DNA from 3 places in the Lentilactobacillus buchneri genome. Region 1 is predicted to be linked to each of the others. Evidence: predicted binding sites of a transcription regulator. Region 1 holds the regulator's gene; each other region holds the start of a gene.
What was found. Region 1 encodes Rex, which represses fermentation and respiration genes when NADH is low (regulators of the CRP and FNR family bind a similar motif). Its sites were predicted from a motif close to TTGTGAANTANTTCACAA; they were not measured.

Region 1 (3,283 bases):
ACTCTTCAATGGTAATAACACCATCATGACCAACTTTTTCCATTGCATCGGCAATCAATTTACCAACTTCGGTGTTGGCAGATGAAATTGAAGCAATTTGAGCAATATCATCTTTGGTCTTAACATCATGCGACATTTTGTGAAGGGCATCAACAGCGGCTTTAGTAGCCTTTTCAATACCACGACGAATTCCAACTGGGTTGGCACCGGCAGTGACGTTCTTCATACCTTCATTGACAATTGCTTGAGTTAAAACTGTGGCAGTGGTTGTTCCGTCACCAGCAACGTCATTGGTCTTTGAAGCAACTTCAGAAACCAATTTGGCACCCATGTTTTCAAAATGATCCGGTAATTCAATTGATTTGGCGATGGTAACACCATCATTGGTAATTGTCGGTGTACCGGCACTTTGTTCCAAAACAACGTTGCGGCCTTTAGGTCCAATCGTTGCCTTAACCGTATCTGCTAATTTATCAACACCCTTGAGCATTGCGCTACGGGCATCTTCAGAAAACTTTACTTGTTTAGCCATTTCAAATTTCACCTCAAAAAAATATTTTTGATTATTGATTCATTGAATGATTCAAATGATTCACTTATTAGCAATTATCTTGTTAAAATATAATTATTCGACAATTGCGACGATGTCTTTTTCATGAAGAACGAGATAAGTTTGATCGTTATCCTCAATCTCGGTTCCGGCGTACTTATCAAACATAACCTTGTCGCCCTTTTTTACAACAGGTGCAACCTTGGTACCATTATCAAGTACACGGCCATCACCCACGGCAACAACTGTACCGGCTTGCGGCTTCTTTTTTGCATTGTCAGCAAGAACGATACCGCCAACCGACTTTTCTTCTTCTTTTTCAGTTTCGATAATTACGCGATCTCCTAATGGTTTTAACACGTTAGTCCCTCCGTTTGCAACAATTTTTAGCAACATTAGCACTCACATGATAAAAGTGCTAATCACTGTGTATAATATATTATTTTTTCAGACCAATTGCAAGGATTTCTGCGCATTTCTTGGTGAATTTATCTGCAGATTGCCTTGCCGACGGTAAATGAGCGCATAAGAAAAGACCGGCGTTTTCAGGATCACCGGTCTTTTCTTCATTAATTTGTTCGATATTTTACTTGCCAAAGTTTTCGATGAAATAAATCAAAGTTTGCAATTCATTAGTTAAGTCAACATTTTGAACCAGGACATCTTCAGGAACCTGAAGCCGAATTGGCGTAAAGTTCAAGACACCCTTTACCCCGCCGGCGACAGCATCGTCCGCGATGGACTGAGCGACTTTTGAGGGCACGGTCAAAATGATGACTTTGATCTGTTGATCATGCAGTTGATGTGAAAGTTCCTCAATCGGGTAGACAGGAACACCGTCTTCAATTGTGTTCACAATCTTGTCGTCGGTATCAAAAGCAGCAGAGATTCGAACGTTGCCGTCTTTGTGAAAATTAAAGTTCAAGAGCGCATGGCCCAAATTGCCGACTCCGATCAAAGCCACGTTGGTCAGATGCTCTTGATTCAAGATCGTTTTGAAAAACGAAAGCAGGTTATCAACATCGTATCCATAACCCCGCTTGCCCAAAGCACCAAAATAGGAAAAGTCACGACGAATGGTTGCTGAATCCACCTGCACCGCCTCGGCCAATTCCGTTGATGAAATTCGTTGCTTTCCTGTATCGTGTAAAATATTTAAGTATCGGTAATATATCGGCAATCGTTTAGCGGTTGCGCGTGGAATATTTTCAGCTGTCAAGAAAATTTCCTCCTATTTGTCATTTTAGTTAAAAGAACTTTGTGAATTCCTATTTACATCTCATTCTACCATAAGATGACATCTTGTGAAATATATTTCAAATATTACTTACAAATAATTCCTGAAATCGTGTAAATTATGATAAAATTGATTGTTGGTAGTTACAAAATGAAAGGTGGCCAAACACTTGATAATCTTACAAGCACAAGATCTAACCAAACGATTCAATGGCGAAACTATTTTCTCAAAAGTTAATTTGGCCATTCAAGAAAAAAGCCGTGTCGCACTGGTTGGCCGTAACGGTGCCGGCAAGTCGACACTGGTTAAAATGATCATCGGCGAACAATCTGTCGACGGCGGCCAAATCAGCACTAAAAAGAATCTGTCGATTGGCTATTTGGCCCAGGATACCGGACTCAATTCAGACAAAAGCATTTATGCTGAAATGGCATCGGTCTTTGCCAGTCTAAAAGAGCAGGAAGCAAAGCTTCACGCTCTGGAAAAACAAATGGGTTCTTTGGGCGTTGACGCCAACACCGAAGAATATGAAACGATTTCCTCACAATATGACAATATCCGTGCCGACTTTGAACAGCACAATGGTTATGGGTACGACGCTGAAATTCGTGGTGTTCTCCACGGATTTGGATTCGGGGAAGCTGACTACGATCGGCCAATTAATGAATTGTCAGGCGGCCAGAAGACTCAACTTGCCTTGGCCAAATTGTTACTGGAAAAGCCCGAATTATTAATATTAGATGAACCAACCAACCATTTGGATGTGGAAACGATCACTTGGCTGGAAGGTTATATTCAAAACTATAGTGGTGCCCTTCTGATCATTTCACATGACCGTTACTTCCTAGACAGAATTGTCACTGAGGTTTACGAGATGTCACAAGGTACCCTCCACCACTTCACTGGTAATTACACGGACTACACCAAGAAAAAAGACCAGTTGATTGAACAAGAATGGAAAGAATATGACAAGCAGCAGGCTAAGATTCAAAAACTGCAGACCTTCGTTGACAAAAATATCGTTCGAGCATCGACCACCAAACAGGCGCAGGCCCGCCGAAAACAACTCGAAAAAATGGATAAGCTGCAAAAACCGACGGCTGATTCAAAAACTGCCCGCTTCTCATTTTCACCAAAATCCAAAAGCGGCAATAACGTCCTGAATGTTACCAACGCAGCGGTTGGCTACAGCACGGTTCTTTGTGAGCCGGTTAATCTGGACGTTAAACGTCACCAAGCGATCGCAATTGTTGGTCCAAACGGTGTCGGCAAATCGACGCTCTTAAAAAGCATCTTGGGCATCATTCCATTTTTAAAGGGCAAGGCGCAGTTTGGTACTGGCGTCGATACCGGTTACTACGACCAGGAACAAGCCTCACTACATGCCTCTAAAACCGTTCTTGAGGAACTATGGGATGATCACCCAACGACCCCGGAAGGCGATATTAGAAGCATTCTAGGGAGCTTCCTTTTCTCCGGTGACGACGTGAGCAAGA
Region 2 (3,283 bases), 440 kb from region 1:
CGGATCATCTATGCCTTCGTTTCATATAACATCATGGGATTTTGTTACTCCGTTGTAAATATTCCTTATGGTTCGCTGGCAGCAGCTATGACTATGGATTCCGGTGATCGGACTTCTTTGGCTGCCGCTCGCAACTTAACTGGACAAATGGCCGCCTTGCTTACCGGAGCAGTAGTAATTCCACTGGTAGCGATCTTTGCGACGCCCAAAATTGGTTACATTGCCACGGTCGCGATTTTTGCTGCCGCCGGCGTTGTTTCACAGATTCTCTGTTACTCCGGAACCAAGGAACGCATCATTGACCATAAGCCCCGCCAAAAGGGGGATGGTCTCAAGTCGATCAAGGGACTGTTAACCAACCGTCCGTTCATTATTCTATCCATTTTCACGATTCTTAGTGTTGGCTCGATGTTCCTTAAAATGGGTATTCAACTATACTACTTCCAGTACGTTTTGGGACAGGTCGGAATCGTTAGTATTGTGAGCCTATTGAGTGCTTTATCGATTATTCCAGCGGTGATCTTTGCCACGCCGTTGGTTAAGAAAATTGGTAAGAAGAACGTTGCAATATACGCAACACTGGGATTCATTGCAGCAGAACTGGTCAACTTTTTTATCACCGGCTCACATGTCGTTCCTTATCTGATCGTCAACACGATTTCATACATGTTCCTGGGCTTTAGTGGGACCGTCGCCTTTGCGTTTGTGAATGACGTGATTGAATACGGTCAGTTGCAAACCGGGATTCGCTCAGAAGGAATTATTTATTCCGGCTACAGTTTTGTGCGGAAAATTGCCCAAGGGGTCGCCGGCTTTATTCCTGGTCTTGCTTTGACAATGACTGGATACGTTGCCAATCAACCTCAATCTGCCAGCACAATCTCCGGCATTAGTGCCGTGTATTTCTTAGTTCCAGCGATTGCCAGTGCGATTTCCTGCATTGTCTTTTACTTTGGTTACGACTTGACTGACGAGAAGCATGCCGAAATTGTCAAAGAGTTGGAACGACGTGAAACTGATCTCAAGCAGAATGAACATCTGGATGTCATTGATGACAATCCGATTGACGATACTTTGAATTCTGAAGTTCCTAATACCGGCATGGTTAATCACTAACTAACGATCACAATGAATACTTGGAAAAAAGGACGAACCGAAAATAACTTTTTGGTTCGTTTTTCTATGCTTGTAAAGTTAATCACAAACCATTGCAATTCTCGATGAAGAGGACTAGCCTTGAACCGTATAAAGCGTTTGCAAAATGATTGTGAAGGGGGTCGCTTTAATGTCTACGATTATTGCTGCTTTGAAGGAATCTGGCGATGAAAACCGTGTGGCAATCACACCGGATGTGGCTGCGAAATTAGTTCACAGCAAGTTTGAAGTTATGATCGAACAGGGCGCTGGTCAGAATGCTTATTTTTCTGACCAGGCCTACCAAGATGCTGGCGCAAAAGTCGTTAGCCGAGACGATGCAGTTAGTCAGGCCAATGTGATTGCGACGGTTGATTTACCTGATTCAGAGACTTTGGGCAAGTTGCATGAGGGACAGATTTTAATTGGCTTGTTGAAGGCCTTGACCGATTTGGACTCGGTGCAAAAACTTGCTAAACAGAAGGTCACGGCGCTGTCGTTTGAACTGCTGCCGCGGACCATTTCCCGTGCCCAAAGCATGGATGTCTTAAGTTCACAAGCCTCAATTGCCGGTTACAAAGCTGCTTTGGTGGCTGCTGACAAATTCGCCCGTTATTTCCCAATGATGATCACTGCTGCGGGGACTGCCAAGCCTGCCAAAGTGTTGGTCTTAGGGACCGGAGTTGCCGGCCTGCAAGCCATTGGAACTGCCAAACGGCTGGGGGCAATTGTTTCCGGTTATGATGTTCGTCCAGCGTCTCGAGGCGAAGTTGAATCACTCGGTGCCGAATTTCTCACTAGTTCAGTCAGTGCTGTCGGTGAAGGCGGTTATGCCCGTCAATTGTCTGCTGATGAGCAAAAGCAGCAGCAAGACGAATTAATTGGGTTTATCAAACAAAATGATATTGTCATCACCACCGCGCAGGTTCCTGGAAGAAAGCCGCCACTGCTGGTTCCTCAAGCCGCCGTTGATAACGCTAAACCAGGTAGCGTCTTCGTTGATTTGGCTGCCAGTGATTTGGGTGGTAATGTCGCTGGATCAAAGCCCGACCAAACAGTGATCACTGATTCCGGTGTTCAACTGATTGGGGCCGGGAATTTAGCCAGTGAAATGGCAACGTCGGCTTCTGAAATGTTCTCTAAGAACGTTCAGGCAGTGATTAATGATGTTGCTGATAAGGATGCTCAAATTACCATCGATTTAAAAGATGACGTAATGAGCCAATTGGTTGCGACCGACCATGGCGAAATTATTTCTGAACGAGTCAGAAAAGCGCTGAACCTGCCAATTTCAAAACCGGCTGAAGACGATGCTGCCCCTGCCGATTCTGACGACAAATCAGCTGAGAAGGGGGATTAGTCATTATGAGTCAAGAATTATATACGAATTTAGCCATTTTTGTTTTGAGCCTGCTAGTTGGGTTTGAAGTTATGAGTAAAATTCCCTCAACCCTGCAGACGCCAATGATGTCTGGTGCCAATGCGATTCATGGCGTCGTCGTTGTCGGTGCCTTTGTGATTGCTGCAGAAGCCAGCAGCTGGTATTTCTACCTGTTGGCATTTCTAGCCGCATTCTTTGCAGCTGTCAACGTCGCCGGTGGTTACACCGTGACTGACCGGATGCTGGGAATGTTTAACCGGCCGAAAAAACAGCCGAATTCAGCTGACAAGGGAGGCGACAAATAATGTCACTCCTTAAAACGATTGCTTCCCTAATTTACCTGCTGTCAGCGGTCTGCTATGTGATTGGTGTTCACATGATGCGCTCCCCAAAGACGGCTCGGAATGGTAATTTACTTTCCGGACTTGGGATGGCCATGGCAGTTGTCATGATTTTAGTTGAAATTATCTCCAAGGGTCAGATTACCTTAATTGGCTGGACGGTATTGTTTGCGGGTCTGTTAATCGGAATTTTGTATGGAGTTATCCGCGCACGCAAAGTGCCAATGACCGATGTTCCTCAATTGGTTTCGCTGTTTAACGCCGTTGGTGGCGGTGCCGCTGCCACAATCGGGATTTTCGATTACACCCACGAAGCTGTCGGTACCTCTTTGAGCCTGGCCTTTTCCATTCCAGTGCTGCTTGACATTATTATTGGTGGGATTACCTTCTCAGGCTCGCTAATTGCAACCGGTAAATTGTCCGGACA
Region 3 (3,283 bases), 1.2 Mb from region 1:
ACGATGAATACCTTGTTAATGCCAGGCATGTCCATGAGGTAACGAACTGAAGTCTTTTCAAAGTAAACCCGAGGTAACTTAATCCATTGCATATTATTTCGTCTCTTTGCGATAGTTTTGATGTTCAAAAGGTCATAGTCGGTAACGTTATGAGAAATTGAGTTGGCACCCCATGAGCCAGTTCCCAATGTCAATGATGGGGTCATTTCGTTATAAAGGTTACCAATTCCACCGAAGCCGCCTGGTGTGTTAACCAGAACCCGGGCTGCCTTCATCTGCTTACCAAATTCCAAGGCCAAGTCGTCGTCCAGAGTTTGGATGCCGGCAGTGTGGCCCATTCCACCAAAGTGAAGTAATTCGTCACAGAGTTTGAAACCTTCTTCATGGTTCTTAGCTTTGTAAATACTGATCACTGGGCTGAGTTTTTCAGCTGACAGTGGGTACTTAGGACCAACGCCAGTAATTTCAGCAGCCAGAACTTTGGTGTTGTCAGGTACTTTAATACCAGCCAGTTTGGCAATCCCTTTAGCTGATTTGCCGGCGATTGGACCCTTAACACTGCCAGTCTTAGGGTTGAACATTGCTTCTGCCAATTTGTCATGGTCCTTCTTATCAACAAAGAAGACACCGTTCTTAACTAATTCCTTCTTAACTTCAGCGTAGATATCAGAATCGATAACCGCGCTGTTTTCAGTGGCACAGATCATACCATTATCAAAGGTCTTTGAGAGCACCAGGTCGTTAACAGCACGCAAGATGTTGGCAGTCTTTTCGATGTAAACCGGACCGTTACCAGGACCAACACCCAATGCCGGCTTACCAGTTGAGTAAGCAGCTTTAACCATGCCTGGACCACCAGTTGCCAGGGTACTTGCGACACCTGGGTGGTTGATTAATTTCGTTGTGGCTTCGATACTTGGTTCTTCAATCCATTGAATGCAGCCTTCGGGAGCGCCGGCAGCAATCGCAGCGTCGCGAACAATCTTAGCGGCTGCAATTGATGACTTCAATGCTTGTGGGTGGAAACTGAAGATGATTGGGTTTCGAGTCTTCATTGAAATAATTGATTTGAATAAGGTGGTTGAAGTTGGGTTGGTAACTGGTGTAATTCCGGCCAGGACACCCAAAGGTTCAGCAACGGTGATTAATTGACGTTCTTTATCGTCTTTAATGACACCAACTGTTTTGTGATCACGAATGCTGTGCCAAACTTCTTCAGTGGCGTACATATTCTTGATGGCCTTGTCTTCAGCAACTCCACGGCCGGTTTCTTCATAAGCCATGAGTGCCAGGTCCATGTGTTTGTCTTGGCCGGCCATTACCATTTGGTGAGTGATGTGGTCAACTTTTTCTTGGTCAAATGAATCCATAATTTCAAGTGCTTTTTGCGCTTTTGATACCAAGCCGTTGATGACAGTGTCAACATCAGTTGTGTTCGTCTTAGCTGCTTTGGTTTCTTTTACTTTATTATCAATCATTGATTTTCCTCCAATGAAAAGTTTATAGGTTGTTTGTGCTTTGTTATCTTTTTCACAATATTAATAATATCACGGATTTTTAAAATGTAAACAGTTTTGTTCAAAAAATCACAATTTATTTTTTGTAAGTGCTTGCACACTGATATAACAATATCCAAAACAAAAAGGACTTGTTCAGCAAGTCCTTTTTTTATGAAAGCGGTTCCATTATTTATATGTGAATGATTTCACGACTTTGGCTATTTGGTCACTTTCGTGAGTGGCTTTTGAATAATCGCCAAAAGTTTCTCGGATTGGATTCGGTCAATAATGACATTGACAGCCACCTGCATTAATTTGTCATTCAGATTCTTTTCTTCCAATGCCCGGCTGTTACGGCTATCCATGTTCTTGAATGAGAACATGAGCCGTTTGATAAAAGTGTCGTATGCCTGCTGCGGATAAATGTTGGCCGTCACCTGATCGATTCCGTGACGAATCGTTTCCAGGGAAAAGGCCGGCTTCAATAAGCTGATCAAAATCAGATCAGCAACCTGCATGGTCTGATACTTCCGCTTGACCGGTGCCATAATCGCTTTGTTCTTGACGTAATTGTTGATCATTGCCGGAGTGACTTTATCAATTCCGATTGGCCCCAACGTCTCGTTCACCAGTGCCACGAGTTGATCCATGTACAATTCAAATTTGGGTAAATCTGCCCACAGCGGCAATTCCACCTGCTTGAGTTTTTGTTCCCACTGCTCGTATTGTTCTTCATTGTATGCCATGTTATCACTCCTTCGAGTTTATTATACCACGTTAGCTAGTATGTGACACTAGATAGTCTAACTTGGAGTGGAGTAAGAGGCGCTTTGATCTCAGAATTTAAGCCGGCAAACCAAATACTCCTGACTTTGGAATAATTGGTTTGCCGGCTTAAATGGCCGGGATCAGCCGATTGCTGCACGTTTCCGCTAGATAACAGTGGCGCTCAGCATCTCAGTCGTCTCGCTTTTATTTACTTCCCGCTTGTTTGCGCAGTCGTCTCTTCTCGCGTTTGTCCAAGACAGTGGCAATAACCCCCTGCATGAACATGTAGAGCGGATAGGCCGTTGCGATAAGCGGAATGGCATACAGCCAAATGTCTTTATTAAAGAAGGAGACCAACGAGAAAATATTATTAAAGAAGATGATGATCGTTAAAAATGCCACCAGTACCAGGATGTCCATCCCAATCTTCAGCCGGTTCAGTGGCCGTGATACCATCACTAATGCCAACCAGCAAATTGCCCCGGTCAACAGGACACACAGCGTTGAGGTGAACTCGTATTGGAGTCCAAAAAGCTGGCCGATGATTTCAATTAACATCACGTAGCCAACAACCCAAATCGCTGCTGGCGTTGAGATGATCAACACCTGCTTCATGAACTGATTGGTAATCTTGTTGAAGTTAGGCTCCAAAGCCAAGAAGAACGATGGAATTCCCACCATTAACGATGTAATCGGAGTCAACTGAATAGGTTCAAAGGGGTACCCCGTGGCAAAGAAGACAAAGATAAATGACAACGCAACGGAGTACATCGTCTTAATCAGGTACATAGAAGCAACCCGCTCGATGTTATTAATAACCCGGCGGCCTTCTTTCAAGACATCAATCATGGCGTCAAAATTGGAATTAATCAGCACAAAGTCAGCAATACTCTTGGTGCTCTCACTTCCGGAAGCCATGGCGATCCCACAGTCGGCCTGTCTTAAAGCAAGTAAATCGTTAACCCCGTCGCCAGTCATGGCAACGGTATGTTTTTTGGACTGGAGACCGGCAATCA

Region 2: a site for Rex is predicted at 1,187-1,204, ahead of KE627_RS03370 (NAD(P) transhydrogenase subunit alpha). Genes of this name have one in related genera too.
Region 3: a site for Rex is predicted at 1,519-1,536, ahead of adhE (bifunctional acetaldehyde-CoA/alcohol dehydrogenase). Genes of this name have one in related genera too.

What each region holds. Positions count from the first base shown of each region.
Region 1 covers NZ_CP073066.1:212,736-216,018, forward strand. Annotated here, with positions in the region: gene groL (chaperonin GroEL) at 1-532, opposite strand, end outside; gene groES (co-chaperone GroES) at 626-910, opposite strand; gene KE627_RS01125 (redox-sensing transcriptional repressor Rex) at 1,137-1,769, opposite strand; gene KE627_RS01130 (ABC-F family ATP-binding cassette domain-containing protein) at 1,957-3,283, shown strand, end outside.
Region 2 covers NZ_CP073066.1:657,146-660,428, reverse strand. Annotated here, with positions in the region: gene KE627_RS03375 (MFS transporter) at 1-1,116, shown strand, start outside; gene KE627_RS03370 (NAD(P) transhydrogenase subunit alpha) at 1,286-2,494, shown strand; gene KE627_RS03365 (NAD(P) transhydrogenase subunit alpha part 2) at 2,500-2,820, shown strand; gene KE627_RS03360 (NAD(P)(+) transhydrogenase (Re/Si-specific) subunit beta) at 2,820-3,283, shown strand, end outside.
Region 3 covers NZ_CP073066.1:1,491,006-1,494,288, reverse strand. Annotated here, with positions in the region: gene adhE (bifunctional acetaldehyde-CoA/alcohol dehydrogenase) at 1-1,478, opposite strand, end outside; gene KE627_RS07085 (DUF1836 domain-containing protein) at 1,718-2,245, opposite strand; gene KE627_RS07080 (cation-translocating P-type ATPase) at 2,472-3,283, opposite strand, start outside.